Regions from separate parts of the Paenibacillus sp. FSL R5-0341 genome, predicted to be linked through region 2. Evidence: riboswitches for the same ligand, from Rfam matches in the RefSeq annotation. Region 2 holds a riboswitch; each other region holds the start of a gene.
The links. Region 2 has a riboswitch for cobalamin ahead of MKX75_RS07080 (ABC transporter substrate-binding protein). Riboswitches for the same ligand answer to the same signal wherever they lie in the genome.
Positions count from the first base shown of each region.

Region 1: linked by a shared signal. The riboswitch ahead of cobJ (precorrin-3B C(17)-methyltransferase) and the one ahead of MKX75_RS07080 (ABC transporter substrate-binding protein) in region 2 are both predicted to bind cobalamin.
Region 3: linked by a shared signal. The riboswitch ahead of nikB (nickel ABC transporter permease) and the one ahead of MKX75_RS07080 (ABC transporter substrate-binding protein) in region 2 are both predicted to bind cobalamin.

Region 1 covers NZ_CP150241.1:6,035,299-6,045,609, forward strand. The annotation lists gene MKX75_RS27090 (precorrin-8X methylmutase) at 1-256, opposite strand, end outside; gene cobK (precorrin-6A reductase) at 328-1,098, opposite strand; gene MKX75_RS27100 (sirohydrochlorin chelatase) at 1,095-2,366, opposite strand; gene cobJ (precorrin-3B C(17)-methyltransferase) at 2,634-4,565, opposite strand; cobalamin riboswitch at 4,968-5,160, opposite strand; gene MKX75_RS27110 (uroporphyrinogen-III synthase) at 5,363-6,199, opposite strand; gene MKX75_RS27115 (endospore germination permease) at 6,332-7,474, opposite strand; gene MKX75_RS27120 (hypothetical protein) at 7,537-7,758, opposite strand; gene MKX75_RS27125 (Ger(x)C family spore germination protein) at 7,751-8,950, opposite strand; gene MKX75_RS27130 (spore germination protein) at 8,955-10,311, opposite strand, start outside.
Region 2 covers NZ_CP150241.1:1,588,780-1,599,090, reverse strand. The annotation lists gene MKX75_RS07110 (cobyric acid synthase) at 1-1,215, opposite strand, end outside; gene cobS (adenosylcobinamide-GDP ribazoletransferase) at 1,319-2,203, opposite strand; gene cobU (bifunctional adenosylcobinamide kinase/adenosylcobinamide-phosphate guanylyltransferase) at 2,200-2,760, opposite strand; gene cobT (nicotinate-nucleotide--dimethylbenzimidazole phosphoribosyltransferase) at 2,757-3,914, opposite strand; gene MKX75_RS07090 (ABC transporter ATP-binding protein) at 3,960-4,712, opposite strand; gene MKX75_RS07085 (iron chelate uptake ABC transporter family permease subunit) at 4,760-5,806, opposite strand; gene MKX75_RS07080 (ABC transporter substrate-binding protein) at 5,803-6,801, opposite strand; cobalamin riboswitch at 7,172-7,319, opposite strand; gene MKX75_RS07075 (histidine phosphatase family protein) at 7,472-8,119, opposite strand; gene cbiB (adenosylcobinamide-phosphate synthase CbiB) at 8,110-9,090, opposite strand; gene MKX75_RS07065 (adenosylcobinamide amidohydrolase) at 9,138-9,956, opposite strand; gene cobD (threonine-phosphate decarboxylase CobD) at 9,937-10,311, opposite strand, start outside.
Region 3 covers NZ_CP150241.1:277,731-288,041, forward strand. The annotation lists gene MKX75_RS01290 (ATP-binding protein) at 1-387, shown strand, start outside; gene MKX75_RS01295 (response regulator) at 389-1,090, shown strand; gene MKX75_RS01300 (alpha-glucosidase/alpha-galactosidase) at 1,210-2,511, opposite strand; gene MKX75_RS01305 (AraC family transcriptional regulator) at 2,717-3,544, shown strand; cobalamin riboswitch at 3,622-3,816, shown strand; gene nikB (nickel ABC transporter permease) at 3,982-4,920, shown strand; gene nikC (nickel transporter permease) at 4,921-5,754, shown strand; gene MKX75_RS01320 (ABC transporter substrate-binding protein) at 5,769-7,361, shown strand; gene MKX75_RS01325 (ABC transporter ATP-binding protein) at 7,361-8,158, shown strand; gene MKX75_RS01330 (dipeptide/oligopeptide/nickel ABC transporter ATP-binding protein) at 8,148-9,029, shown strand; gene MKX75_RS01335 (DUF5704 domain-containing protein) at 9,447-10,311, opposite strand, start outside.

The sequences.
Region 1 (10,311 bases), 2.1 Mb from region 2:
GAATCATCTGTACGTCAGCGATGACGGATTGCCCGGCGCGAAGTGCTGCAATTCCTGCTTGAATGGCATCCGGGTGGAACACCATGCTACGGCCCAGTTCGAAGTCAGCCGAGGCGTGGATGACACGTTGTACCACGGGATATTGCTCATCCGTAAAAGGATGCTCACCCAGTTCCTCCGTGATCATCTCAAAGCTTTTGCCCTCAATCTCCTGTGGTTGTACGGTCAACGGTTTAAATTCCGTTTTGAAATCCATGTGCATTTCACTCCTTCAAGTAGTGGTGTCATTCAAATATTCGTTATTCAAATTAAGACTATTGGGGTGTTCTACTGCACCAATACGCGCTTCAACTCATCCAGGACACCTTCAAAATGATCAAACACTGTCCCAAATTCAGCCTCAGGACGTGAAATCAGTACGACATGAATGCCCAGCTCCAGTGCAGATTGGATTTTCTCATCCACTGCTCCGGTCTTGCCGCTCTCCTTGGTAACCATTACGGTCGTCGCATAGTGCTTGTACAAGGCTTCATTCATTTCACGGGAAAAAGGTCCCTGCATCGCAATAATATTGCGCTGTTCCACGCCAAGCTCACCGCATTTCTCCATATTGTCGAGACGTGGAAGCATGCGAGCTACGAGACGAATGTCCGGATCACCGAGCAGATGCTTGGTGAAGATCTGCAACGTTTTGCTACCTGTCGTCAGCATGACTGAGCCCTTCAGTTCTTTGGCCTTCAGTGCCGCTTCATCATAGGAAGATACGACATGAAGCAACGCATGATCATCGTATGCCAAACCCGTGCGCTCATAACGAATGTATGGAATGCCTGCCTGTTTGGCTGCTTCCATCGCATTGGCATGTGCTTCTTCAGCAAACGGATGACTTGCATCCACAATGGCACGGCTACCTTTTTCACGCACCAGCTCCACCATGGCTTCCACAGTCAAACGGCCTGTCCGAACAGGTAATCCGGCTTCTGTCAGGCTATTCGCCGCACTGTCGGTTACAACAGAAGTCAGCACGTCTGCACCTTGCTGCTGAATCTGTAGAGCCAGTTCCCGTGCATCACTTGTACCACACAACATGAAGATCATGGACGATTCACCTGCTCTGAAGTTGCTGCAATCTCAGCCTGATCGGGAGAAGCATCTTCTTGTGCATTTCCTTCATGCTCGTGATGAGTATGATGCAACTCTCCATCGTGATCATGATGATAATCGAGTGATGCTTCACGATCGACGGCAGTCTGTTTATGCTCATGATCGTGATCATGCTTATGCGAGTGGTCTTCATGTGCATGTACGTGCTGATGGTCATGCTCGTCATGACGATGCGAATGATCATGATCCGAATGATCGTGATGGTGCACATGGCTGTGTTCATGATGGTGATCGTGACTGTGCTCATGTCCATGATCGTGATCATGGTCGTGGTCGTGGTCGTGATCATGGTGATGATCGTGGTCATGGTGATGATCGTGGTCATGCCCATGGTCGTGATCATGATGGTGGTGATGGTGTTTGGCTGCTTCCAGTCTGAATTGGCAGTTGTCACAGTTGGCTGTTACACGTCCGTATAACCCCTCATGGGCCCGCTCCAGTACGAGTTCAACCAGTTTCGGGTGAAATCCAAAGTATCCGCCAACCTCGACCTGAATGTCTGGATGTGCTGCTGCAAATTCTGCGGTCATTTCATCAATGCGCTTGATCAGTACACCTGTGAACAGGAAATAAGGCATAATGATGATTTTCTTCGCACCTAGCAAGAGACAGCGCTCTAATCCATCCGGGAATGAGGGCTGAGTTACGCCAATAAAGCTGCTTTCCGTCCACTTGTACGGCAGTTTCTCCCATAACATCCGGGTCATTTTGAAAAAGTCACTGTTGGCATCCGGGTCACTGCTTCCCCGTCCAAGCACCAGTACTGCGGTCTCTTCATCCGTCACCGGAGCAGGTGGAGCCGCTACCGCTGTTCCGCCTTGGGATGCCACAAGTACAGGTTGAGCTTCTTGCAGACGGGTCTGCATGATTTGAACGACTTTCTCATGAACACCAATGGGGCGACCATATACAAATTCCACCTGTGGATAACGTGCCTTCGCACGGTCAATAGCGTTAGGAATATCAATCTTGGCATGACCGGCAGCAAACAAAATGATCGGCACCAACACGACACGTGTTGCCCCTCGATCCACACAAGCGGTAACGCCTTCAGCAATACTTGGTCTCGTTAACTCCAGAAAACAGGTCTCCACCAGCGTATTTTCCGGTGCCTTTGCTGCTACCTCATTTGCAAATTCCTTCAGTTCCCGGTTCCCCTCAGGATCTCGACTCCCGTGTCCCACCAACAATATTGCATCCATCTTTTGTTATTCCTCCCCCGTCTGACCCGCAGATCAGACTTTTCATATTCATTCGGCACTCCAGTTCATCCGGCAAAAACGAAATCAAACCAATCATTCCATCCATTCGCTACATTACTCGTAATAATCAATCCATCTATGTCAGCTGAAATTCAGCGAATATTGCAAATTATTAGATACGCCTGACAAGTTACACCATCACGTCTTCCCAAAGGAAGCGATTCAGTCAAGGACTTAATCAAGGCTTAGTCAGGATTTAGTAAGGAATTAGTCACCACATATCGGGTTTACTTCCACCGTGACCGGTGCATCCACATGGCGGAAGCCCTGAATTACACCGACTCGTTTGAAGAATTTGTGGAATCGCTCGTTCGGATGGCCTTTTTCCTTGTAATCGGCTACAATCCTTTCCACAATCCCACCAATCTGGTCACCCGGAATTCCCTCCGCTACGGGCTGGGCAGGGTGAGCATTACGTCCGAACTTCTTGCCCCCGAGGAACAGGTCATATGCACCTTTGCGATACACGATGCCGATATCCTCCAGCACTGCCCCGTAACATGCCATACCGCAACCATTCAATGCCACACTCGTTTCTTTGGGTGCACCCAATCCACCTATTACAGCCTGTAAATGGTTAGCCATCGGGACAGCATCGTCCTTCTCCATGTTGCAGAAGTCACAGGCCTTCACCTTGATGACATCGCCGATCGGCACAACGATAAAATTCGCTGCACGCAGCTCTTCAACCAACGAGTCCGGTTCAAACGTCGGCACTCTCAAAATAATCTGGTGCTCTGGCGTGTATTCCAGTTCGCCGTCTTCACTTGCACACTGCGCCAGCAGCGCCATCTGGGTGGCGGTGAATTTTTTGTTGCCCACGCCGGGCGACACGCCGACTTCGAACAGCGGCGCCTTGCGCCCAGGCTCGGGCGCAGTGCGTACCGCCGTTGCGGTCGCGGCCTGCTGCGCACTTGCCGTTCGGCTCGGCGCTGCTGTATCCAGCCAGCGGCTCGCCGATTCGCCCGCGAGCGCTCCGCCTGCCGCGAGCCGCGTCAACGCCTCAGCGGCGAGCGCAGCTGCGCCGGCGCGTGGCGCTTCCGCGACTCGGCCCGGAGCGGCCTCTGCCGCAACGGGCGCAGGTCGCTCGCCGGCAAGCACGGCGGTGCCAGCGCTGCTCGCCGGGCTTGCCGCAGGCGTAGCGGCAGCAGCCCCGGCGCCAGCGGGCGGCTGCCCTTGCGGAGCCATACCCGCTCCGGCGCTTGCGCCGCGCAGGGCTGGCTCCGCCTGTGGCTGCGCGGCCAATGCATCGCTGGCCGCGCTCTCGCCCGCTGCCTCGCCGGAGGCGGCAGCGCGGGCTTCCCTTGCGCCGAGCGACCATGGCTCGGCTTCCGTGCGCAGTCGCTCATGAGGTCTGAGCGACTGTTCCGCGGTGTTCAGCGTGTATTTCCGCTGATACCCGCGCGGTGTGACCATGAGTCCTTCGTACATCATGGTCGAGGAGTTGCCGATAATCACCGTCGTCAGCATGCCGATATCATGATTCAGCATATCCTCGAGTGTGGTCATGACAACGTCCTGACGCTCACGATATGCACTTTTCACCAGACCTACCGGGGTCTGTGGGTCACGATAACGCAGAATCATTTCCTGCGTCTCCACGATCTGACGTGTACGCCGTCCACTGCGTGGATTGTACAGAGCAATGACAAAATCAGCGGACGCTGCGGCTTCGACCCGGCGAATAATGGTCTCCCACGGCGTGAGGTGATCACTGAGGCTGATCGTACATGCATCATGCATGACCGGGGCACCCAACAGTGAAGCACAAGATTGAATGGCCGACACACCCGGAATGACCTCAACGGCAACACCGGTATCCGGCTTCCAGCCTTGCTCCATCAGCACCTCGTATACCAAACCTGCCATACCATAGACGCCTGCGTCACCACTGGAGATTACGGCAACAATTTTGCCCATCTCCGCCTGTCTGACCGCTTCTTGTGCGCGGCTTACTTCCTCCGTCATGCCTGTGCGTACAATCGCTTGCCCGTTCAACAGAGGTCGGATAAGATCCACATAAGTGTTGTATCCGATAATAACCTCGCTCTCCTGAAGTGCCTCGAGTGCCCGCTTCGTGATATGTTCCATCGCTCCCGGACCGAACCCGATAATCAGCAGCTTGCCTTGACCTTGCATTGCTTCTCCTCCTCCATCACACTTGTCCTACGGATTAAACAGTGAAGAAGGGCGGCTATGCCGACCTTCTCCCTAACTGTAAAGCGTGTTCAATTCGTCGTCCTGTCAACGCAAATCATCGAACCCAGCTCTTCTAAACCAACTGCATGATCAAACTAATCTATTCCTCTACCTGCAATTTCCCGACATATGGTTGGGTTTCGCAAGGATGTACATTTATCTAAAAAAACAAAAAAATCCCATCCTTATAACGGATGGGATACGCATGTACGTACACTCAAGAACACAGTCCCAGACTCCCAAAGGGTATTCCTGTGACTATGTGGCCCAAAGGGGCCAGCCGGGCGAACTGCTTGTTCGCCCAATTCCTGATTCTTCGTACACCATTCCTTTCCGCGAAGGGTTCGGTGACACATGCAAGGTAGGTCTCCTGGCTTTGGATCATCAGCTTCCTTTTCTGTCTTCCCCGGCTTTTTGCGAGTGACTTGGATCAAAAAGGGCTTCACCATTACAGTGGCGGGACCGCTCGGGACTTTCACCCGATTCCCTGTTACCTCTTGCTGCACGCAAGAGCACCTTGCTTGTTTTCATTCAATATTGTTTTCATAATAACACCGCTCAGGAAATAATGTCCATGCTTGTGATACTTGTCCATTCTTCTATTTTCAGACAAAACAGAAAAAAGTCCTGATCCAGAAATCGGATCAGAACCAGGAGTAAGCTATGCATATACGATTCGTTTTAAATCATCCAACTACCTTAGGATTGAATACACGTTAATACATATTGATCAACTGTTATTGCAGGCCACGAACTTTGTCCGCATGCCCCGCCGCAAAGTAACGTCCGAGTTCAACGATGAGTGCGCCCATCTTCTCTTCCTCTGGAATGACCAGCGCCTCAATGCCCTCTTCACGCATGGAGTTTGCTGTGACTTTCCCTACAGAGGCAGGGATTACACCTTGTCTGAAGGCTGCGAGCATCGGTTCAAGCTTGTCCTGCGATGCTGCATATTCAGTCAGAAACCGGACCTGCGGTCCACTCGTGAAGGCAACCGCATCAACCTCACGCTGTATAATCTCATTTAAAAGCAGTTCCAGCTCTGCCTCTTCCGGCGGTACATGGCGATAAGGCAGCACTTGACGAACAATTGCCCCTTGTTCTTCCAACCAGGCTACAAGCTTGGGAGCTGTCTCCCCGTGAAGCTGCAACATAACCTTTTTTCCTTTAAGATCATGGGATGCGAATTCACGAATGAGCCCGTCCGTACTACCATCATCATCTCGTACCAGCGGCGTTAACTTGCGCTTTCTGAGTGCATTTACCGTCTTGTACCCTCTGGCTGCAATCGGGGATTCCGACAATGCATCCAGTAATTTTCCCGCCACTTCCATATCCTCGGCCATCTCAAACAAAGCGTCCAATCCCATGCCCGTGGTCAATACCGCCCAGTCCGGCGGGTCCGAGATCCAGGATACCAGCCCGTCCCTGATATTCCGGTCATCCAGAAATACCGTTCCCTGTGCCGGTCGCACAAGCGGGATTCCACCCATTTTTTCAACCAGTAAGGACATTTCTTTCGATTTTCGTGGTCCTGTCAATGCTACACGTACACCTGCCAAATGTTGAGCCATTCATGTTCCCCCCGTTAGTTCAGCCGAATGTTCATCTCAGTCTGACTACAGTATACAGGGTACTTCTGTGAAGGGAAACTGCACTTCCTCTCTTTTTGCCCGTTCATCTATAACGATTTTTGATGGAATGTATCAGGAAGGCTGGAGTTCTCCACCGTGAGAATCCTTCCGTCCTTTCTCTACATCCTTCATGGAATCTTTCGATTCTTGTGCCTTCTTTTTGCGAGGACGAAGGAAAAGAAACAGCACGAGAGGGAACATCACTTCAAATACAATGGCGATCCATGTCCATTCCCGAGTAAATCGATAGAGCTGAATTGCGTTTCTGAAAAACCAGAAGGCACAGACAAAACCCACCAGCGCGACTGGGCCTGTCATGACCTTTCCCGATACGTTCGGGATCATCCGCTTCAATCCCCAGCAGACAAAATACAGATCAAATGCAATTTTCGTAATCATGGTAGGCAAGGTTGCCGCTGCCAGCGCCAGGTCAAACCGGTCCAGAAAGTCACTGATTTGCAACTGCCTTGCCAGTTCATACGAAGGGTATACCAGTCTGGAGGCGATAGGCACACCAATCGACGTGATGGTTTCCACCATAATCAGAATCATCAGCAATCCGGAAATAATCATCCCCCAGAACACAGGTTTGAAGCGAAAATCACTGCCCTTGACGACGAAAGGCAATGCGATCATCTCTCCATAAAAAGAAAATATGTACCAGCTCCCTTTTCCCACACCCGCGGGATCGACATGAAAGTAGGGCATCAGATTATCCATATTCACCTGCTGAATCAGCATGAAAGGCACAATTACAGAATTCAACAGGAACAGGGTAACATACAGTTCTGCCATTCCGATCAACGAGCCAAGCCCACCTCTGACGATAAATACCGCCATAATCATAAGTGACAATACCACAATTGAAATCGGTGTCGTTTCCAGCAACGTTATGCTGACGTAATCACCAATTAATCGGATATCTCTTGCAAATACGAAGAAAAAAAACAGAATGTACATTACGCCTGCGAGCCTTCCCAACAAGGGGAACCTCTCAACTAACGCTTCAAACAGATCCTGGTTCGGAAATCTCCGCTGAACCCGGCTGATCATCCACATGGATACAAGCATCACCAAAACGACTGGTACATACGAGAGGTAAGCGTGCTGTTCCGCATAAAAGATGGCCTGTGCATGGGGCTGAATCAACGTACCCGTAATACTAAGCAGCAGCACGAGCAACACGATCTGTCGATGAGTCACACTCTGATTCATATAGTACCTCCTTTCCATCATTTATTATTTAATCTGTACTCCGCACCATCCTTAGTCTCTATCTATGGTAACGGTAAGAATCGCTGAATCACATGGCTGATCCATACCGCTACAAAAAAGGTTTTGCTCAAATGGGTGATATATAACCAAATGCCTGTTCCCAATGCAATCAGCCCATAGGATAACCAGCGATTAATAACTGCCGCCTGCTTCAGATGTCTGAAATCCATCACAATAACAACGATAACCATCCCCAGATAAGTGAACAAAAGTGGTTTAATCATGTACGATATCCTCCTCAACGACACCGATCGGTTTATTGACTACCCCTACATTTTCAATAATGACATGCGGGATAACGTTCACCTCAACATCAGGATAGATATCATCCCATCGATCCTTCATTTTGTCCCACTCTTTAGGCAAGTGCTGATGGATGGATCGACCGATCCCGAGAATATCGGCATGATATTTTTGCTGAATTAATCGAACGCCTTCAACGATATCCTCTTTTATTTTTTTGTGGATCGCGTCATTTAGTTTCAGTATCTCTTCCTCACGCAGATCACCGTAATTCGATTCGTTATCTACTACGACTCCTTTGGCGTACAATTGAACGGTCACGGTAACCTTGTCATCCTTCACAGTAGGGTGAAGTGAAGAATTGTTCTCGTTCAGCTTGATGAATATATCTCCTTCTCCGCGTGGAGACTTGACCATAATTTCCGGCGCATTGGCTTCCCCCATAGCGAGAATCAGGGCATCGGCGGGGGCCTTGTCGATCATGCCAACCAGCTTGTCTTTCTTAAACACGGCCAATCCATCCAGTTTGATATTTGTTTTGACATCCTTCCAATCTTTTGGAACATTGTCCACTTTCGAAGCAACCGGCAGGAATGGATCTACGCCATCACTAAGAATGGCATCTATAAACGTTTTGAGTGAACGCGGATTCCGCATATTTAGTAAGCATAGCTCTCTCACCATCTCGGATGGGAATTTTTCTATAGGTGCATCCGTATCCATCACAGCGTATGCCTCACCTTTGGTAACGACTGGCAATGCTGAGAATCGGTTAAGTGGGTAACGTGTAAACAAATCGAGCATGGAGGCCACGCCATCCCGGGCAAGATCCTCTCCAATTAGAATGGTTCGGCGGTGCGCATAATAAATCTTGCGAGATAGCGCTTTTTGACCCTCGAGTGAAGTCCCCCGAAGTGTCTTCGCCGTATTGGACAACATGAACCATGATTTGTCCCCGCTTGTACCTCCGCCGCCTCCCGTACTGCCAGAAGCACCGGATTGACCGGGAAGCGCAATCTGCAGACTGGATCTGTAATTTTCCCCCTCCTTATCGACCGCTATGCCAATCACAAAGGCAACATCATTAATCTCCTTACGATCCCAGCATCCTGCTATGAAAAGGGTACATAGCAGCAACATCAATACAGCGCGAATTTTTCGAATAAGAAACATGTGTTCACCATCCTTCCTCAGCTTCAGGCGAACCATTGATCTTTTCATTCATCCGTTTCTGGTTATCCTGAACCGTAGAAGGACGATTAATCATTTTCCACCACGGCACACGAATGAGAATATCTTTGGTATCTGTTTTGCTGTACGGGCTAAGACCTGACAGATATGGCACACCAAACGAAGTCATCTGTGTCAGATGCACCGAGATCAGGACCAAACCAATCACAATACCATACAGTCCGAGCATGCCCGCCAGTAACATGATGGGAAATCGCAGCAAACGCACCGTAATCGCAAAGTTAAACCGCGGAATCGTGAAGGAAGCTATACCTGTCATCGATACAATAATAACCATCGGCGCCGATACAATCCCCGCCTGAACTGCGGCCTGTCCGATCACGAGTGCACCGAGGATACTGACGGCCTGACCCACCGTTTTGGGTAACCTGACCCCGGCTTCCCGGAGGGCTTCGAACGATAGCTCCATGATGAGGGCTTCCACCAGAGCCGGGAAAGGGATGGCTTCCCGAGCACCGGCAATACTCAGAATCAGCGTGGTAGGCAACATATCCTGATGAAAAGTCGTGATCGAGATATACAAGGCGGGTAGGAATAGAGCGATAGCTACGAATAAAAAGCGGATCCAGCGTACCAGATTACTGATGAAGAATCGTTCATAGTAGTCCTCGCTGGCCTGAAGCATCTGCCACATCGTAACTGGAGCAATCAACGCAAAGGGAGTACCGTCTACCATAATGGCAAACCGCCCTTCCAACAGGTTGCCTGCTACCGTATCCGGACGCTCGGAATAGTGCATTTGCGGGAATGGCGAATACGGGTGGTCCTCAATCAATTCCTCGATATAACCTGTCTCCAAAATGCCGTCGATGCTTATTTTTTCCAGACGTTTCTTCACGTCCCGTATCAACTTGGGATCAGCAATATCCTCAATATAGGTCAGAACGATATCCGTCTTGGTTTCTGTACCGAGGGTCATACTAACCATCTTGAGTGAGGGTGTTTTTAGCTTAAACCGTAATAAAGCCGTGTTCACGCGCAGCGTTTCGGTAAATCCCTCTCGCGGTCCCCGAATTACGGATTCCGTCTGAGGTTCCTCTACACCGCGTCTTACGCCGCCTTTTACGTTGAACATCCAGGCTTCGCTACTGCCATCGACCACCAGAAGGGCCGAGGATGCCAGTACCCCTTCTGTCGCAGCTGCCCAGGTTTCAACGCGCTTCACTTGGGTCAGCTCAACGGTTGTATCATCCAGCGGAACATCAGGTTTATCTGTTCTCTGCTGCACCAGCCCTCGGATAATCGGACGCAGCATATGCTCCTGGATATCGGCCGAGTTCACA
Region 2 (10,311 bases):
AATCTCATATCCATTAATGGGTAGTGGAGATGCTTCCACATCTGCTTCACCATACAGACGAATCGGATTCTGAGGTTGCACCCGTCCGGAAGCCCTGACTGTCTGCTTTTCCTGAAGAAATGTTGTCGATAATGGAAGCCAGCCAAGTCCCTTCGCTTCCTGGATCTGATTCGCCTCCACTGCAAACGGGTCCTTCAGATGTCTTCCAAGCATCTGGTATCCGCCACATATCCCTACGAGCTGAACGTTATCACGTTCGGTCTGGCTGGCAATCGCTTGCTCCAGTCCAGACTCACGCAGGAACGCCAGATCCCCTATCGTATCCTTCGTACCCGGTAGAAGAATAGCATCAGGACTTCCCAATTCCTCTGGCGAGGTCACGTAACGCACATTCACATCCGGTTCACGGGAAAGGGCATCGAAGTCTGTAAAATTGGAAATTCGCGGATATCGGATCACCGCCAGATCCAGCTCTGTTTTTCCGGATTTACCATGACGCATGGAGTCCAGCACTACTGAATCCTCTGCTTCAATCTGAATATCTCTTATGTAAGGCAATACACCTAATACTGGAATACCTGTACGTTCTTCGAGCCAGTCTAGTCCAGGCTGCAAAAGAGACAGATCGCCGCGAAACTTATTGATGATAAAACCTTTTACACGCTCCACCTCGTGTGGCTCTAGCAGCTCCAGAGTGCCGACAATAGAAGCAAATACACCGCCCCGATCAATATCAGAGATCAGAATGACTGGAGCATCGGCCCAACCTGCCAGATTCATGTTGACGATATCCCGGTCTTTCAGATTAATCTCCGCAGGACTGCCTGCTCCTTCCATCAGCACCACATCATACGTGTCTCGCAACCGGTTCAGCGCATCCATTACCGTCTGCTTCGCTTCTGGCAGGAACTTCTGGCGATAATCTGATGCACTCATCTGAGCAAAAGGTACACCGTGTACCACGATCTGCGAATGCATGTCCCGCACAGGCTTGATCAGGATCGGATTCATATCCGTCGTGGCTTCAATACCGCAGGCTTCGGCCTGCGCGCCTTGGGCACGGCCAATCTCCTTGCCGTCTTCTGTTACGTAAGAATTCAGTGCCATGTTCTGTGACTTGAACGGGGCAGGCTTGAAGCCATCCTGCTTGAATATACGGCACAGCGCCGTTGTAATCACGCTTTTCCCTACATCTGATGCCGTTCCTTGCAGCATGAGTACTGCCGCTGGTTGTTGTAATTGTTGCACAGGCGTATCTTCCACGTACCCTCACCTCAGTCTCCGTGTTATGTCTCACATTACTCATTCCGTGCGTTTTTCACAGCCAAAAGAGTCCCTGAAGCATACTCAGCACCGTTAGCAAAGCCGCTTCCAACAGCTCATTCATCGCTCCATACGTATCTCCTGTAAGCCCGCCCAGCCTTTCACTGATGCGTGCAGCAACGAATTTACCGATGATGTAACACGCAAAAGGTACGATAATTACAGCCGACACAGGATACAACCACCATGGCAATGTTCCTAGGCTGCTCATCATGGCATCGGCAGTGCCTATATCCGGCCGGAAGATCCATACGGCAGCAAATGTAATTACACCTGCAAGAAGGGTCAGTCCGACCGCAGAGCTGCGTGCACGCTGGACCTCCTTACGCTCACCCAATCCCTTGAATAAGACTGCGAGACCATCATCTCCACGTGCATTCGGCCAGGCTGAGATGGCATACACCATAAACCAACGACTCCAGATCATTGGCAGGATTAACAGCGCACCATAGATCCAGTTGCCACGTGCAATAAAATCGGCGATCAGAGCCGCTTTCATCATCAGCAGTAAAACGCAGGCGACCACACCCATAGCGCCTACACGGCTGTCCTTCATAATTTCCAGCATCCGTTCACGGGTACGATAGCTTAGTAATCCATCCGCCGTATCCATCCAACCATCCAGATGAAGGCCACCAGTGAGCCATACCCATAACGTTAAGGTTAATACGGCAGCAGGAAAGGCTGGAAGTACCTCACCCGTTAAGGCCCCTGCGAGCCACACGCATAGTCCAATTGCAGCACCCACCAGCGGGTAATACACGACACTTTCCCGCAGTAGTGGCGGGACGAAATCAATCTGCATTTTTACCGGAAACCGGGATAAAAATTGAAAAGCGGCCGCAGCCGCATGTTTACGAGGATGATTGCGATCTGTCATAAACGATACTCCTTGCTTTTCAGCTCAATCGCAATGCCTACAGTTACCAGGAACACTTCACGACATATGACTGCAATCCGCTGATTCAATATACCTGCCAGATCCCGATATTTCCTGCCAAGCGCATACTCCGGCACAATACCATCGCCCACTTCATTCGTGACAAGTACGAGCAGCCCCGGGTAGGACTTGATCGCTTCTACCAGAGCATCCATATGATTTTGCAAAATCTGCTCGTCTTCGTGTTCATGTGCAAGCAGAACATTGGTCAACCAGAGCGTCAGACAATCGACCAGAATCGTCGGTGCAGACGTACCCGTATGGTCTTCTCCCATACGTGTAATGAGTGCCGGTAATGCAAGTGGTTCCTCCAACGTATGCCATAGATAACCTGATGCCTCGCGCTGATTCTGGTGTAAACCTATACGCTCACGCATCTCGTCATCATACGCCTGAGCCGTAGCCACATACCAAGCCTCTGAGGAGCGTTGCATACAGAGACGCTCGGCAAACGAACTTTTCCCACTACGCGCTCCACCCGTCACCAACACACTCATAGCGAGACCTCTCCTTGAACCGACGAAGCACCTGTAACATTAGAGTCCGCTACATCACCCTCACTTGTACTCACATCGGCATCCGAAACCTTGTTCGTTCCATCAGATACCCCTGCACTTGCAAAGGTCGCCATCTCATTCAAGAGGAGACAGGCTGCATCAATCAGATGAAGGCTTAGCACACCACCAGTTCCTTCACCCAGCCGCATGTCCAGATCCAGCATCGGTTTCAGATCAAGTTCACGAAGCAGAGCTGCATGTCCACTTTCATGTGAAGTATGAGAAGCAATCATATAAGCCGTGCTCACGGGAGCAAGCTGTCTTGCAATTAATGCGGCCGCAGTCGAGATGAATCCATCCACGACAACAGGACATCCGTTCGCAGCTGCAGCAAGAATCACACCCGTCAGTCCGGCAATTTCCAGGCCACCCACTTTACAAAGTACGTCCAGTGCATCTTCCCGATTTGGGGAATTCACGCTCAGTGCCTGGCTAACCACGGCGGCTTTACGCTGCAATCCCGCATCATCAATCCCTGTTCCTCGCCCAACCGCTGAAGCAGGTGCAGTTCCGGTTAATGCACACATCACCGCTGCACTCGCGGTTGTATTACCAATCCCCATTTCCCCGGTAACGAACAACTGCGCTCCCTTTGCCACCTCTGCCGATACCACATCGACACCTGCAAGAATGGCTTGAATTGCTTCATCACGAGTCATTGCTGCACCCTTTGCCATGTTGGCCGTACCTTTACGAACTTTGCGGGAAAGCAGGTCAGGATGTTCCAGATCGGCATTAACCCCGATATCCACACAGATTACATCGGCTCCGGCGTGGCGGGCAAGTACGTTGACAGCAGCCCCTCCAGCCAGGAAATTAAGGACCATCTGCGGCGTTACCTCGGCTGGGAAAGCACTAATACCTTCCGCCACCACGCCGTGATCTGCGGCCATCACAATGACGGCTCTGCGATCCAAACGTGGACGAGCCTTGCCAGTGATTCCCGCAAGACGAATAACCAGTTGTTCCAGCTTACCCAGACTGCCGGGTGGTTTCGTCAATGCATCCACATGTGCGGAGGCTTCTGCCGCAATTTCTTCATTAGGACCCACGATCCGACCCAGTAACCGTTCCAACACCTGTTCATTATTCATACAGCCAGCACTTCCTTCATCAAAATATGGGTTGCCCCGCTTCGTTCATTCCTTCTCCCGCCGCAGCAAGAGCTGTGGGATTCCATTGTCAGGATGGTTCACCATCGCAGGTTTAACGCGAAAGATGTCCTGAATGTTGTCTTCAGTCATCAAGGTATGGGGCGTTCCATTCCCCACCACTTTGCCTTCTCGCAGCGCCAGAATGTGGTCGCAGAACTGCGCAGCCAAATTCAGATCGTGCAGCACAGCCACAATCGTAATGCTGTTTTTTTGCCGCCATGTCGATAATAACTCCATAAATTGCAATTGATATTTGATATCCAGAAACGTAGTGGGTTCATCCAGCAATAATAACCGTGGTTCCTGTGCCATGACCTTGGCGAGTGCCACCCGCTGACGCTGTCCTCCACTAAGTGCATCCAAAGGCCTTTCAGCCATATCGGTCAATCCCAATTCTTCCAGTACACGATCAACTACAGCCGCTCCATCTGCTGATTCTCGCCCAAGCCAATTCTGGTATGGATAACGTCCCATCTCCACGACATCCCTCACAGGATAAGAAATTGCAGGCAGGCCATCCTGTTGTAACACAGCAATCATGCGTGATAGATCTTTCCGACTGTATGAGGCGATATCCCGGCCATCCATACGTATACTGCCTGCGCTTGACTGCTCCGTTCCAGCAAGGAGCTGGAGCAGGGTAGACTTGCCACTGCCATTTGGACCAACGACACCCCACCAGTCCCCCTCCGTAACCTGCCAGGTCACCGCATCCAGGGCTTGATGACTGCCATACATTTTACCTGCCCCGGTAACTGCGAATAGCGGTTCGTCCGAATTCATACTCATGGCATCATCCCCTTCTGCAGTTTTTTGTTCCGGTGTAACAGGTAAGCGAAGAATGGTGCACCTACAAAGGCCGTCACCACACCAAGGGGAATTTCGGTCGGCGCCAGTAAGGATCGGGCAATCGTGTCTGCCCATACCATGAAGATGGCGCCACCAATGGCGGATAAAGGCACCAGCAATCGATAGTCAGGCCCCACAAGCAGCCGAAGCATATGCGGAATCACCAATCCAACGAAGCCAATAACACCGGATACAGAGACTGCTCCTGCGGTAAGAAGTGTTCCCACAGCAAGCACGGACAACTTCAAACGATCGACGCCAACCCCGATATGCGCAGCTTGACGTTCTCCCAGCGCAAGTACATTCAAGGAACGTGCACGGCTCCAGAGAAAGATCAGCCCTAACAGAAAATACGGGAAAAGGATGGCCGTATACGACCACCCACGCAGAGCCAGACTTCCCATCGTCCAGTATATAATTTCATTAATGGTCTGTTTCGACATGGTCGACAGGAAGGAAACCACCGCTCCCAAGAAACTTTGCATCACTACACCAGCCAGAATCAGACTGTGTGTTGGTATTTTGCGCCCTTCACGAGCCAGGGACATAACAAACCATAATGTTAGTACGCCCGTCAAAAAAGCTACCAGTGGCAACGTCCAGATTCCGATCAGTGCATACTGCAATCCGAAGAAAATCAAAAAGGCTGCACCCACCGAAGCACCGGATGATACGCCCAGAGTGAACGGGTCTGCCAGCGGGTTCCGAAGAACCCCCTGGAATCCCGCACCAGCAATCGCCAGCGATGCCCCCACGAGCACAGCAAGCAGTACACGTGGGAATCTGACTTTCCAGATAATCTGTTCAGCTGCTGCACTCCAGTCGGGCGTGATCCAGTCTCCGATCCATGGCAAGTGATGAAGCAGAATACCTGCAATGTCACGAATAGGCAAGGAAACCGAACCGATGCCCGTGCAGATGAGCACGGTTAACACAAGCAGCGCGATCCCTGCCGATGCGTACACGGCCAGTTTTTTACTCATTGGAACAGGTCAGGATAGATCGCTTTGGCTACTTCTTTCAGACCTTCGGTTACACGTGGGCCTGGACGGCTGAGCAGATTGGCATCTAGGCCGATGACTGCATCGTTCTTCACAGCCGTGATTTGATCCCAGCCACTGCGAGCTTTAATGATCTGATCCAGTGTTTTGGAGTTTTCATCAATGACATCGTTGGCATACAGAATCACATCCGGGTTGGAGGCAATTACGTTCTCTTCATTAATTTCATACCAGCCCTCTTTGTCCGAAGCAATATTGCTACCACCGGCTACAGTAATGAGTTCATCCATAAATTCGCCTTTACCCACAGTCCAGCCTGGGGAGAATTCAACGTATACATTTTTCTTCTCTTCCGGTTTAACTGCCTTCACTGCTTCAGTTACATCTGTCACATCCTGTTTCATCTGTGTGATGATCTCCTGAGCTTTTTCTTGATGATCCGTGATTTTACCGAATGTTTCAATATTGTTCATCACATCGTCGATGGATTTTGGATCCGTTTTGAAAATGGTAATGCCCAGTTCACGCAGTTTCTTCACTGCATCTTCGCTCATGGAGATACCTGTGAATACAATATCAGCTTCAGCCGCAATGATAGACTCTTCGTTCGGCTTCGTTATGCCACCCATTTTCGCTTTGGTTGTTGCCGCTTCAGGATAATCATCATAGTCGGATACCCCTACAATCTGCTCGTCCAAGCCAAGTGCGAATAGTGTTTCGGTCTCAGCTGGAGACACGGATACGATTTTGGCTGGTGCCTTTTCAAATGTAAAGGACTCACCCGTTGCATCGGTAACGGTAAGTGGATATTGTGTTTTGAGATCCGTCTGCGCCTGGCCTTGGGACTGCTCCTGTGCCGGTTGCTGTGAAGTACCTGTGCCCTCGTTCGTTGTTGCATTGCCACATCCGGCCAAAGCCAGTGCGAGTGCCGCTGCACTCAGCAGGGACGCTACGCTTTTCCAATTCTTGAAATTCATTCTGTTATTCTCCCCTTCTCTATTTGTACTATTTTCTTGCATCGTGCTCGAGCTTTTACTACCAATGCCTTGGTGTTCCTGTACAAGTTAAACCCATCATTTCACACAGGTCCACTCCGATTGCAGTACCATCTTCCGATGTATCTTTCTTGTAGAAAGCTTTAAGCGAACACTCCGTTTCTTCAGATCGGTTCTGCACTCTTCGTTAACGTGTAAATGTCTGGTTCATCTTATATGAACAATAAAAAATCCCTAATCCTTACGTCAGGATCAGGGATGACGTCTCGCATATGGCGATCTGTACATGTTCAACATATTGTTGTGCATGCACATAGAACTGCCCGAAACGCTGTCCTTTCCTCGAAGGAACACCGGTTTGAACGTCCAGGGCAGGTAACCTGACTTACAGGAATTGTTCCTGATTTACAGTGGCGGGACCGTGCCGGACTTGCACCGGCTTCCCTATTTCACCCGTATGCCATCCATGACTGGATATAGCCATGAACCATTACTGCATGCACGCGGGACCCTTGGTCGCTGATATGAATTAACCCATTCAAGTGAGCCATCTGCATTCATGTTCAGACATTATTGCCTGTCACACGAAACTACAGTGCTGTCACACTTCTGTTGTGATTATAGGTTATATTGCACATCCTTACAACCCGATTCACGGAAAATCCACCCTCGTGCCAACCCACTGATCTCTATGTTGTTCCAGCCGCACCTGTATCGCTTGCCCCGGAATCACCTGCGTATCCCAGAATTCCAGATTGGCAATGAGACGGGATAATGCATACCGGATTACACCGCCGTGGGTGACCACAATAATGGTGGGCACGCCTGAGTCAGGAGAGGGCATGGACGGACAATTCGACCCTATGCACTCTTGTAGAAATAAATCGATTCGTGCAGTGAATGACTGCCATGACTCCCCCTCGGGCGGGGTGACGTCCTGCGGAGCATCGATCCAGTCCCGGTACTGTTGGTTGTCCTTGAGTTGATCGTACGTTAATCCTTCCCATTGACCAAAATCAACCTCTCGCAGACGTGGTTCCAGCTTCACATGGCCTAATAAATGGGGCCCGATCATTGCCAGGGTCTGCTGACAACGGAGCAGATCACTGCAATATATCAAGTCCCACGAGACGTTGCTCAATTGCTCGCGTAGTGAAGCCAGTTCTCTTTCTGCATCCGGCAGCAAAGCGATATCGGTATGCCCCAGATATTTTTTTTCCACATTCCATGCGGTTGTGCCATGACGTATAAACAGAATATTTCGTTGCTGTGATCCATTCTGCCCTGCAGTTACTTCCATAACAATGTACCTCCAGCGAGCCATATTCCGAGCGTTACCAGTGTACACAGGATTACAAAAGAACCCGCTGACCAGAACATGAGACGTGTCGTTCGCACAATATCCTCTGCTGCCATCGGACGTGTTGCCTCACCCATATAGGCACGAAAAGAAGCTACGCCATGGTACACATTGTGTCCACCAAGTCTGATCCCCAGTGCTCCGGCCACCGCCGATTCGGGAAAACCACTATTCGGACTTGGATGCAATCTGGCATCTCGGGTCACCATACGTGCTGCGCCTTTGGCATCCAGTTTCATGACCCATGCACCCAAGATCAGCAGGATGGCGGTGAGCCGTGCGGGAATCCAGTTAGCCCAATCGTCCAGACGGGCGGAAGCCCAGCCGAGATGCATGTACTTCTCATTTTTATAACCAACCATTGAATCCAATGTATTCACCGCACGATATGCCATCGCAAGTGGTGCGCCACCTATTAACGCATAGAACAAAGGGGATACGATGGCATCCACAATATTCTCCGCTACCGTCTCCACCGTTCCTCGCACGACCTCCGGTTCATCCAGATGAGCTGTGTCACGTCCAACAATCATGCCAAGTGAACCTCTTGCAGCAGGCCAATCTTTCTGAACCAGATGGTGATACACCTCCATGCCTGCATCCTTCAACCCTTTGGAAGCAATGGTAGTCGCAATAAGCACCACTTCAGCCACTATTGCTACGACCGGATGAATGAGACCCAGCACATATACGAATGCCCAGGTAATTACAAACGCCCCACCCGCAATCAGCAGCGGAAATAATAGACCAGCCCTCTTCAGCCCGGAATCCGTGCTCACACGGGAACGAATGCTACGCTCTAGCGCAGAGATTGCCTTCCCCATGCCAATCACGGGATGAGGAATCCAGCGTGGATCACCGATGCATCGATCAAGTATGTATGCCCCTATAATAATCCAGGCACCTGCCATTCCCGTCCAGAATGGCCAGGAGGCCAGTTGCCCTATCTGAAATGTCATTACACCCTGTTCCTCTCTTTCCACTGCTGTCCCGCTTGCAGGCTTTCCATGATCGTGTCATACACCAACCTGCCGATAGCCGCACCAATGACTGTAGCCGTTCCCGCATAAGCAATTAGCGGCTTGTGCTCGTGCACCTGACTCAACGCAAGTACAATAGCATCCGTTGTCGTCCCTGTGGCCAGCAGTCCATTCTCCGAGTCCGCAACACCGAAATCAGCCAGCGCCGCCGCTTTGGCTTCCACCGCAGTCTGGATTGCATTCACCATTGCTCCCGATGTCATTCGTCCGTTGAACCATAACATGACATTAATCGTGCCCGGGACATAGGGCTTCGTAAAGTGAGATTGAGTTGTAGATTTTAAAAGCTCTACGGCAACAGCCTCATTTCCCTCCGTATCAAATACGGTTCTTGCGGAACCTGCCCGCGCAGCATTGGACACCCCGGCTGTTGTACAACACAGAATTCCGAATGCCTCACTTGTGTATTCCTGAATGGAAGTATGCTCCAGTCGAACCGCAGTCAACAGTCCCGCACATTGATCAAGCTGCTCCTTCCATTCATGCAGAGAACGTTCGATATCACGAGGAGGATCATCACAGCGATAATGTCGGTCCACATAGATGTTAAATATCCGATCCAGTTCAAGCATCCCGCCGCCATATACCGCACTGGAAAGTGCACTTGCAGCAGCAGGACTCACAGCTCTGATATATTGACCGTGTGCAGTAATCTTCAGCCCAGGCCACGAAGAGGAACGATATTCATTCTCGTCTGCCTCTGCATTCTTGTAGTAATTATAAAACGGCAGTGTCATCGCATGTTCCCCCTGCTCCGATCATGTGTCGCTTGTGGTCTGGCCGCCCCATTACACTTCCTAGCGCTTCGAGTAAGCACTCGTTGGCCTCTGCGTCCTTTACTGCCAAACGTACATGTCGTTCACCAAGTCCCGGATACATCGCACAGCTACGGATTAGAATGCCACGCTCGCCCAGGGCTGCCTGCATGGATGCCGCAGTCCAAGGTTCTGGTAGGCGCACCAAAATAAAATTCGCTTCCCCCGGTGTTACCACACAACCATACGACTCCAAGCCTGCCTTTAAACGCGCGCGTTCCCGTGCGATCTGTGCCAGTGTGTCCTGTTCGAACCGTTCTCCGCTGCGTAGACAGGC
Region 3 (10,311 bases), 1.3 Mb from region 2:
GGAGATGAAGTATTGCTGGAGCAGGTGCTGGTCAATATCATCAGCAACGCCATCAAATATTCGCCTGATGAGAGCCGAATTGTCATCACGGTGACGAGTGATAAGAGCCTAAGTCAATTGATGATCTGGGTAGCTGATCAAGGCATTGGTATACCGGAAGCGGAAAGAACACGTATATTCGATAAGTTCTATCGCTCGGAGTCCACTCAGCATGTTACAGGAACGGGGCTTGGTCTGGCGATCTGCAAAGGTATTGTGGAGGTCCACGGAGGTACCATTGTGGCAGAGCCGAATCCGGGCGGGGGAACGAGAATGCGCATAAATATCCCCATGGAGGCTCACGGATTGCGGTTTCCCTATTCAGAACAAGGAGAGGTTGAAGAATAACATGAACGGACCACTAGGGGCTCGCATATTGGTGATCGATGATGAGCCGCAAATTCGCAAATTGCTCAAGGTCACCCTACAGGCGCACCAATTCGAACTCCACGAGTGTGGGGATGGCGAAGAGGGCGTCATTCAGGCCAGTATTGTACATCCGGATCTGATCATCCTTGATCTTGGTTTGCCGGGCATGTCTGGCATGGAAGTACTTCGCCGGATTCGCGAATGGTCACAAGTGCCGATAATCGTGCTGACAGCGAAGGATCAGGAGGGAGACAAAATTGCCGCGCTGGATGGTGGTGCAGATGATTATGTGACCAAACCATTCGGAATGGGTGAATTGGTTGCACGTATTCGGGTGGCGCTGCGTCATGTAGCCAAAACGACGGATGAGCCGATACTGCGCTTCGGATCACTTACGGTTGATCTGGCCCAAAGGCAAGTTGAACTGGAGGGTACTTTGGTCAAATTAACCCCAACCGAATATGAGATGCTGAAGGTGCTCGCCTCGAATGCGGGGAAGATCATCACCCAGCGTCAGCTTTTGCAGCAAGTATGGGGAGGGCATCATCATGAGTCTGACAGTCACTATCTGCGGGTATATGTGGGCCATCTGCGTAAAAAATTAAATGAAGATCCGACAAATCCCCGATATATTCAGACGGAGCCTGGTATTGGTTATCGCTTCTTGCTTTCTGCCGAATAAGGTTCAAGGGAGCGGGGCGTTTCTTATCAAATGAATGCGATGCACGCTTTAGTGGGTGAGCGCTACGGAACGAACAAAACACCGTCCCCTTTAGCAGTAAAGGAAACGGTGCTTTTTTATTATGACGTGTATTTTGGCAACCAGTCGCCGTGAGCTTCAATCAACTCATCACACATCGCTACGATGTCATCGATAGACAGTTCGGCAGCCGTGTGTGGATCAAGCATGGCGGCGTGATAGATATGTTCTTTTTTGCCGGTAATTGCCGCTTCAATCGTCAGGAGTTGAGTGTTGATGTTGGTCCGGTTCAATGCCGCGAGTTGTGGAGGCAGGTCACCAATGTACGTAGGGCTGATCCCTGATCCATCCACCAGACAAGGTACCTCGACACATGCCTCGCGCGGCAGATTCGTAATCAATCCGTTGTTCATGACGTTACCGCCAATTTTGTAAGGTTGGTTCGTCTCCATAGCCTCCATAATATGCGACGCGTATTCCCGGCTACGGGTATGTTCAATATTTTCGCTGGCAAACAGCTTGGTACGCATCTCTTTCCAGCCTTCAATCTGGTTCACACACCGGCGTGGATACTCATCCAGTGGAATGTTGAAGCGTTCGATTAGCTCCGGGTAATTCCGTTTGATGAAATAAGGGTGGTACTCGGCATTGTGCTCGGAGGATTCCGTTACATAATAGCCAAAACGCTGCATCAGCTCAAAACGAACCATGTCGTCATGCTGTTCCTTCTGTTTTTCTTTCGCCAAACGTTTAATCTCGGGGTACAGATCCTGCCCGTCTTTTGTAACTTCGAGCAGCCACGCCATGTGGTTGATGCCTGCAATTTTGGCTACGACGCCTGTCTGATCGATCCCCAGTGCATCGAACATATGCGGCACACATACCTGTACACTATGACACAATCCTACGGTTTTGATCCCACCATGCACGTTCATGACGTTGGTAAGCACAGCCATCGGGTTGGTATAGTTCAGGAACCAGGCATCCGGACATACTTCTTGCATATCCCGGGCAAAATCCAGCATGACCGGAATCGTACGCAGATTACGGAAAATTCCACCGATGCCGAGTGTATCTGCAATCGTTTGACGTAGTCCGTATTTTTTCGGAATCTCGAAGTCCGTAATGGTACATGGATCATATCCACCGACCTGAATGGCGTTGATGACATATTTGGCTCCACGCAGCGCTTCTTTGCGATCATGATATACGTTAATGACACAACGACTTCCAATCGAACGGGCCAGACTGGTCAGCAATCGCTCTGAGTCGCTCAAACGTTCAGCATCGATATCAAACAATGCCAGCTCAAAATCCTGCAGTGCTTCAGTCATCATGACATCACCCAATACATTTTTAACAAAGACGGTGCTTCCTGCACCGAGAAACGTAATTTTGTTCATCTTAAGTTCAGCCTCCCTGAAAAATGTTGTACCCCAACTATAGGCCGATTCGGCACATATAACTATGGCTCAACCCCTTTCAAACATGGCATAATCCCATTTTTGTTTCCGTTTTCAACTAATATTTATTGACTTTAGCTGTTATAATTTAATTAGGTATATAAATGTTGATCTGCAAAAGGAAATAAGGAGGGAGGGCGAAAAAGTGAGTCGCATTGAGATGAATGTGGTTCCCGCCGGCTGGACACAGATGGAATTGATTTTGTTGTTTTTCGGGTGGGAGGCATGTGATCCTGCGCATTATTGGGGACCGGGTGTACGTGATTCTTACATTGTGCACTACATCCATGAAGGACGGGGCACCGTGTACATGGGGGATCGGGAGTACAAGCTGAATCGGGGACAGGGCTTTGTGATTCTTCCAGATACACTTATTCATTATGAGGCAGATCCGCAGGAGCCCTGGACGTATTCGTGGTTTGGATTCAAGGGCGTACAAGCCAAAGCATTCATGCAACGTGCCCAGTTAAGTCCAGAGCGACCAGTGTATGATGCCCATGATACGAATACGATGGAACACTTGTATACGGAAATGGTTCAGGCTTCTACACGTCCGGGAGGTGATGTGATGAACCAGAGTCTCTTGTACCGCTTGATGGCAGAATTAATCTCCTCTTCTCCTGTGGAGGAGGAAATAGGACAGCTCCTTTCGAGCAAAGAGACGTACATCCGACAGGCAGTTCAGTTTATGGAGAACAGGTACAGCCAGCGAACCTCCATTCTGGATATTGCACAAGCTGTGGGGCTGGATCGCACGTATCTATCGGGGTTGTTTAAGGAGCGCTATGGCATGTCGCTACAGTCCTTTTTCCTGGAGTACCGCATGAATCGAGCTGCTGAACTTCTACAAAATCCAGGGCTGTCGGTCAGTGAAGTGGCACATTCAGTTGGCTATACGGACCCATTATTGTTTTCGAAGATGTTTAAGCGAGTGACCGGTGTATCTCCAAAGGGTTCGAGAAATCGAGATTAGCCGCATCTAGTGTTTCAAATTTAAAAGAAAAGTTTTGATCATTAATCGTTGTCCCGCTATACTGATACAGAAGTGTAATTGAATATGTGGAACTTGGTGCTTTGCCCGTCAGGGTGGAAGCTTAATAGGGAAGTCCGGTGTGATACCGGCGCGGTCCCGCCACTGTAACAGAGGAGTCAGGTAGCGATAAATCCACTGGTTTAAGCCGGGAAGGAGCTGCAAGTGACGATGATTCTGGAGCCAGGAGACCTGCCAGGTTTAACAAACACAGTAGTACCCTACGGGAGATAGGAAGGTGTTTAGAGAGCATGATTTTTTCTGAAAATCTGTTTATTTAAGGCGTCCTCATCCAGTAACACGGAGAGGGACGCTTTTTTTGATATGTAGGAGAACATCATGGCACATACATAAAGTTTTGGGGAAGGGCGTTTGAGCACTTGAGCAGATATATCGTTAAACGATTAGTACAACTGGTAGCCGTATTGTTCGGCATCACGTTCCTGACATTCCTGCTAACCTACCTGTCTCCTGGAGATCCAGCCAGACTTATGCTCATGTCTACAGGTGTAACGCCATCGGATGAGCTGGTCAGGCAGGTGAGGTCAGAGCTTGGATTGGACCAACCCTTTCTCTATCGATATGGGACATGGCTGGGACAGGTGGTGACCGGAGACTTCGGTACGTCATATAAATACAATCGTCCAGTACTGGATGTGCTCATGGCACGGCTCCCGGCAACGCTTTGGCTGACAGGAAGCGCCATGCTTCTGGTTATTCTGGTCTCCTTTCCACTGGGAATGCTGTCGGCTGTCTATCGCAACAAATGGCTTGATTATGTCATTCGTTTGTTCTCCTTTGCCGGATTATCGATGCCCAGCTTCTGGTTGGGTATGTTGCTCATGTTGGTCTTCGGTGTACAGCTAAAGCTGCTGCCAGTGATGGGCAATGCCGGCTGGAACAGTCTGATTCTGCCCGCATGTACACTTGCGATTCCACTTGTTGCCCAGTACAGCAGACAGATTCGTACGGTCCTGCTTGAGGAGACAAGCCAGAACTATGTGATCGGAGCAAGATCCAGAGGTGTGAAGGAGTCGATCATTATTTTACGTCATATTCTCCCTAATGCTCTGCTGCCGATCGTTACCCTTATGGGCATGACGACAGGTGCCTTGTTAGGTGGTGCAGCCATTGTGGAAAGTTTATTTGTGTGGCCGGGTGTTGGCCAGATGGCGGTGGATGCCATTTTTACAAGGGATTATCCTCTGATTCAGGGGTATGTCATCTGGATGGCGATCATATATGTCACGCTGAATCTGCTGGTTGACGTATGGACACATCTTCGTGATCCTCGAATCCGACTGGATGTGGATGTATAGATGAGAGCCTTCAGACTTGTATTACTGCAAAATCGTTGGTTCACATTCCTGCTGTCTCTAACCGTCTTCTGGATAATTCTCGCCATGGTTGCACCGCTACTTGCACCACACGATCCACTAGCAACGAACTTTGCCAAAGTGTTGCAGCCATCCGACGCCGAATATCCCCTTGGAACCGATCAGCTTGGCCGCTGTGTATTGTCACGTCTTCTGTACGGGGCACGAACCTCGTTGCTGCTAACCTTTATGATGATTGGTATTGTGTTCGTACTAGGTGTAGCAATTGGGGTCATCGCCGGATTTGCGCGGGGTCTGACGGATACGGTGCTTATGCGGCTGTCTGATACATTAATGGCGTTTCCCGGCCTTATTTTTGCGATCGCTGTGGTAGGCATGCTTGGACCGGGATTGTTCAATACGGTGCTGGCACTGTCGGTTGTCTGGTGGGCGAAATATGCACGGATGGCCAGAAGCCTGGTGATTTCCCTTCAGCAAAAGGAATATGTCGCTGCCGCTGCTTTCAGCGGAGCACGTAAGATCCAGATCATCGGCAGGACGATCCTGCCTAATATGATGTCTCCACTCATCGTCATGGCGATGATGGATGTGGGGGGGATGATGCTGTCCATCTCGGGGTTGTCGTTTCTCGGGCTTGGCGCGCAGCCACCGAACCCCGAGTGGGGGGCCATGTTAAATGAAGGCAGAAGATATTTGCAGACTGCGCCGTGGTTGTTGATTTATCCGGGCCTGGCGATATTTAGCACTGTCATTATTTTTAATTTACTGGGAGACAGCCTGCGAGATGTACTTGATCCCAAGAAAAATACAGCTTAACTGGAGGAACCAGAATGAAGAGGAATTTACAAAAATCAATCCTGCTCACCATCGTATCCATGTTCGTTGTGTTCTTGCTTGCAGCTTGTGGTACTACCAATAATCCATCGACCTCGTCGGATGCAACGGAGAAGTCGGCGGCTACGGACAATGGTACGACAAGTGCACCAACGCATCTGAATGTGGCCCTGTTCTGGCTTGGCAGCAACCTGGACCCGGCAGAAGAATGGAACGGCTGGACACTTACGCGTGCAGCGATTGGTGAGACACTGATTCAGTTTGAAGAGAATATGAAGCTGGTTCCTAAAATTGCAGATACCTGGGAACGTGTGGATGATACGACATGGCATTTTCATATTCGAGAGGGTGTAACTTTCCATAACGGAAACAAAGTAACCGCCGACGCGGTGAAAAAATCGATCGAACGCTCCATTGAGTTAAATGAAAGAGGTAAAGCAACTGTGCCAGTTGCGTCGATGACTGCTGAAGGACAAGATCTGACGATCAAGACGACAGAGCCTTACGCATCCTTGCTTGGCAATATTGCCGAGCCGCTGTTTATCATCGTGGATACTAGCGCAGATACATTCAAATTCAAGAGCGAGCCGATTGCTACTGGACCATTTATGGTGACAGGATATACGCCGGATCAGGAGATCCAGGTGAAAAAGTATGACGGGTATTGGGGCGGTGCGGCAGATGTCGACACATTGACGTTGAAATACATCAAGGATGACAGCACACGTGCTCTTGCTCTGCAATCTGGTGAGATTGATGTAGCAAGTAACGTGGGACGCAGCAGTCTGGCATTATTCCAGGACAAGAGTCAATATACCATTGATGAAATTCCAAGCCTGCGCACCCAGTTCGTATGGTTCAACACGACCAATCCACTGCTGAGTGACCCGGAGGTTCGCAGGGCGATCTCTTATGGTATTGATCGGGAGATGTACGCAAATACGCTGGTGGGCGGTCAGGCAGCCAAAGGACCATTCACCTCAGCTCTGCCTTTTGGCTATGACAAGATCAAAGGATATGATTACGAACCCGAGAAAGCTAAACAGCTGCTGGATGGGGCTGGATTCAAGGATGCAGATGGCGATGGCATTCGTGAAAAAGATGCCAAGAAGCTGACGCTACAACTGATTCTCAACTCCGCTTACGAGTCCGATTCAATTGTGGCTGCTGCGATGCAGTCCCAGCTTAAGGAGATCGGTGTTCAATTGGAGATGACCTCTTATGAGGATCTAACCGATCATCAGAAGAGCGGAAATTACGATCTTGCTTTAACAAGTATCAATACAGGCATCACGGGTGACCCGCAATATATTTTGGATTTCTACTTTATGACGGGTGCGGAATGGAATGTGGGCGGATATAGCAATCCGAAGCTCGATGAAGTCATTACTCGTCTTCACTCCGAGTTTGATGTGGAGAAAAGGTATGCTCTCGCAGCAGAGGCTCAGCAGATGATTCTGGATGATGCAGCCTATATGTTTTTGACCTATACCCCGATTAATATTGTGAGTAAAAGTACCGTGCAAGGTGCGACGATGTATCCCATCGACTTTTATCTGTTGGATCGTAATATTAAGGTTGGGCAGTAATGAAGCCGCTGCTTAGTGTCAATAACCTTTCCGTAACCTACAAGGGTGATTCTCTGGCTCTACAGGAATTGTCCTTCTCCATGAATAAGGGGGAGATTATCGGAATTGTAGGTGAAAGTGGGAGTGGAAAGTCGACCCTGATTCGGGCCTTGCTTGGCCTGTTACCAGAAGGTGGTCGGTACACCGGAGGAGAGATCTCATTTCAGGAAAAAATGCTTCTACGTGACTCGCGATTGGATTGGGCTGGAGTGCGCGGGAAGCGGATCGCCATGGTGTTTCAGGACAGTGGTTCGTACCTTAATCCGATTCGCAGCATCGGCAGTCAGTATATCGAAGCAATTCGTACTCATTTCACCTTGTCCAGAAAAGCTGCTCGAATCATGGCCGTAAATATGCTCTCGGACATGGGATTGCATGATCCGGAACGAATTATGTGTGCATATCCCTCGCAGCTTAGTGGGGGCATGAAACAACGCACGGCAATTGCTATGGCGGTTACGATGGAACCTGAACTCTTACTTGCAGATGAGCCGACAAGTGCATTGGATGTGACGACACAAAATGAAGTAATGAATCGATTGAGCGAGCTTCGCTCCCGTCAAGGGACAGGCATGATCATCGTCACGCATAACATTGCCGTTGCAGCTCATATGGCTGACCGAATTGGTGTCATGTGGGGTGGTACATTGGTTGAAATGGAAGATACTTTCCGCGTCATATCCGATCCTCGGCATGAGTATACTCGCAAGCTACTTAGTGCTGTACCTGAATTGGAGGGAAATGTTCATGGCTCATGAGGAGTTACCGATTCTGGAACTGAGAAACCTGTGCAAAACCTACGAGTTAAAGGGGCACAGGACAGTTGATGCACTGAAAGCTGTTCATTTGGAGCTGTATCCGGGAGAATGTCTGGGGATTGTCGGGGAGAGTGGGAGCGGGAAGAGCACACTGGCTAGATGTGTAACCCATTTGGAGCGATTAACTTCAGGACAGATTCGATATCGTCAGCAGGATATTACCCGATTGAACGGAAAGGCGCTACGGCAGCAACGAAAACAGATCCAGATGGTATTCCAGGAGCCTTCGGCTATCTTTAATCCGCGAATGAAGATTGGAGCTTTTATCCGGGAGCCACTCATTAATTATAAAATAATGAAAGGCCAGCAAGCGGAGCAGGAAGTGCTCAGGCTGTTGGGAAGGGTAGGATTGTCTGCCGCTACGGCGGATAAATATCCGCATGAACTGAGCGGGGGAGAGCAGCAGAGAGCAGTTATTGCTCGTGCGATTGGAGTAGAGCCAGACATCATCCTGTTCGATGAAGCCACCTCCGCACTGGATGTTTCCATTCAGCAGCAGATCCTGGATCTGTTGGTGGAGTTGAGAAAGGATACAGGTATCTCATCTATTTTCATATCGCATGATCTGGCGGTGGTCCAGCAGGTTAGTGATCGAATTGCCGTGATGTACCAAGGCGAAGTCGTTGAGGTTGTGGAGAGTTCACAGCTAACCAGCTCAGCGAATCATCCCTACACCCGTAGCCTAATGGCCTCGGTGTTGTCCGTGAGGGAAATGAAGCATAAGGTGCAGGCGCAGAAGCAGGAAGCGGAACAAGAACAGGAACAGGAACAAGAGAAGGTGGAGGTTCTTCAGGAAAGTCTTTCGGGATAACTCGATGTGCGGTTCGGTAGAAGTTTAAGTCAGGTTATAAAAAGAGAATTACAAAAAAAATGGGTTCCCCGGAAGTCTATAGATGACTTTCAGGGGAACCTTTTTGTTGTATAACAGGCATGTTTTGTATAGTTGGGACGTGATATAGAAATACAGCAATAGCTTGTGAATGCTTCATCGTATGTCGTTTAATACACCTATGTCATTCAGTACACCATAGTTTTGCGTAGAATGTATAGTACTTATGCTGGCACTTCATAGTTATTTCATCATACAATTATTGATTGCTTTATTGGGTTATTATCGCTATAAATACAGTCAGTCTTATTTTGGAGAGGTACACCGCACAAGACTCTTCTGTCCACATGTAGTTGTCTACATCTGCCTAGTCAGTTGTATTGACTTGGGTGATTCAAGCTAGTGTGGTACTTGGGATTGGAAATCGTTCCGACTGGACAGATCAGCATGGTAAAAGACAATATCGCCATCCTTCAGCGGCCAGGTTCTACCTTGGCTGTCAGTTGGTGTGTTGTTGAAACCTTCCATCTGCCATTGATTCATCAATGGTGCATGAATATATTGCAGATGGGGTGCCTCTGTATTTCCATTCCGCAGGCTCTCCATGTTGAAGTTGACCACAATATAGCCATTTTTCAGAAAAATATTCGATTTCTCATCTAGTTGATTTTGTCGGGCAAGGGGTTCGAGATCCGTACCTTTTGGTACGGCATATACATCGGCTGGTAAGCTGTACTCCCCGTACCAGCGTTGGATTGCTGCATTGGCCCGGTCCACGTTGACCCCGGAAGGAATGTCCGTTTTGGGCCCAATAAGCGTCCTAATCGGAGCGGACAGGATCATCCAGTCATAGCGACCTACCCACGTTTTTTGATGAGAAGTCTGATCGACCAAGCGGACCATATGTTCTGCCAGCGTACGTTGGTTACGTTCTTCCGCTGACAGTTCATAAGTATACTGATAACGCGCTGTATCGCCTAACTCTGTGCCGGGTACATTTCGAAGCCTTGAGTTCAGGACAACAAAGCGTTTCTCCAGATCCTGTGCCGATCCGATACGGATTAGGCGTTCCTGACCGCGATGGTAGTACAGATCCACTTCTTGCCGGGAGGCCCCGTCTTTACTCACAAAAGCAAAAGTGGGTGTTATTCTAATCCCATCCTGTTTGCCAAACATATTGCCCTTGGTCTTCAGATCGAACTTGAAATGGTACCCCGTCTTCACAGACGCGTTAGCGAATCCCTGCACCGGATGGCTTCCTGGT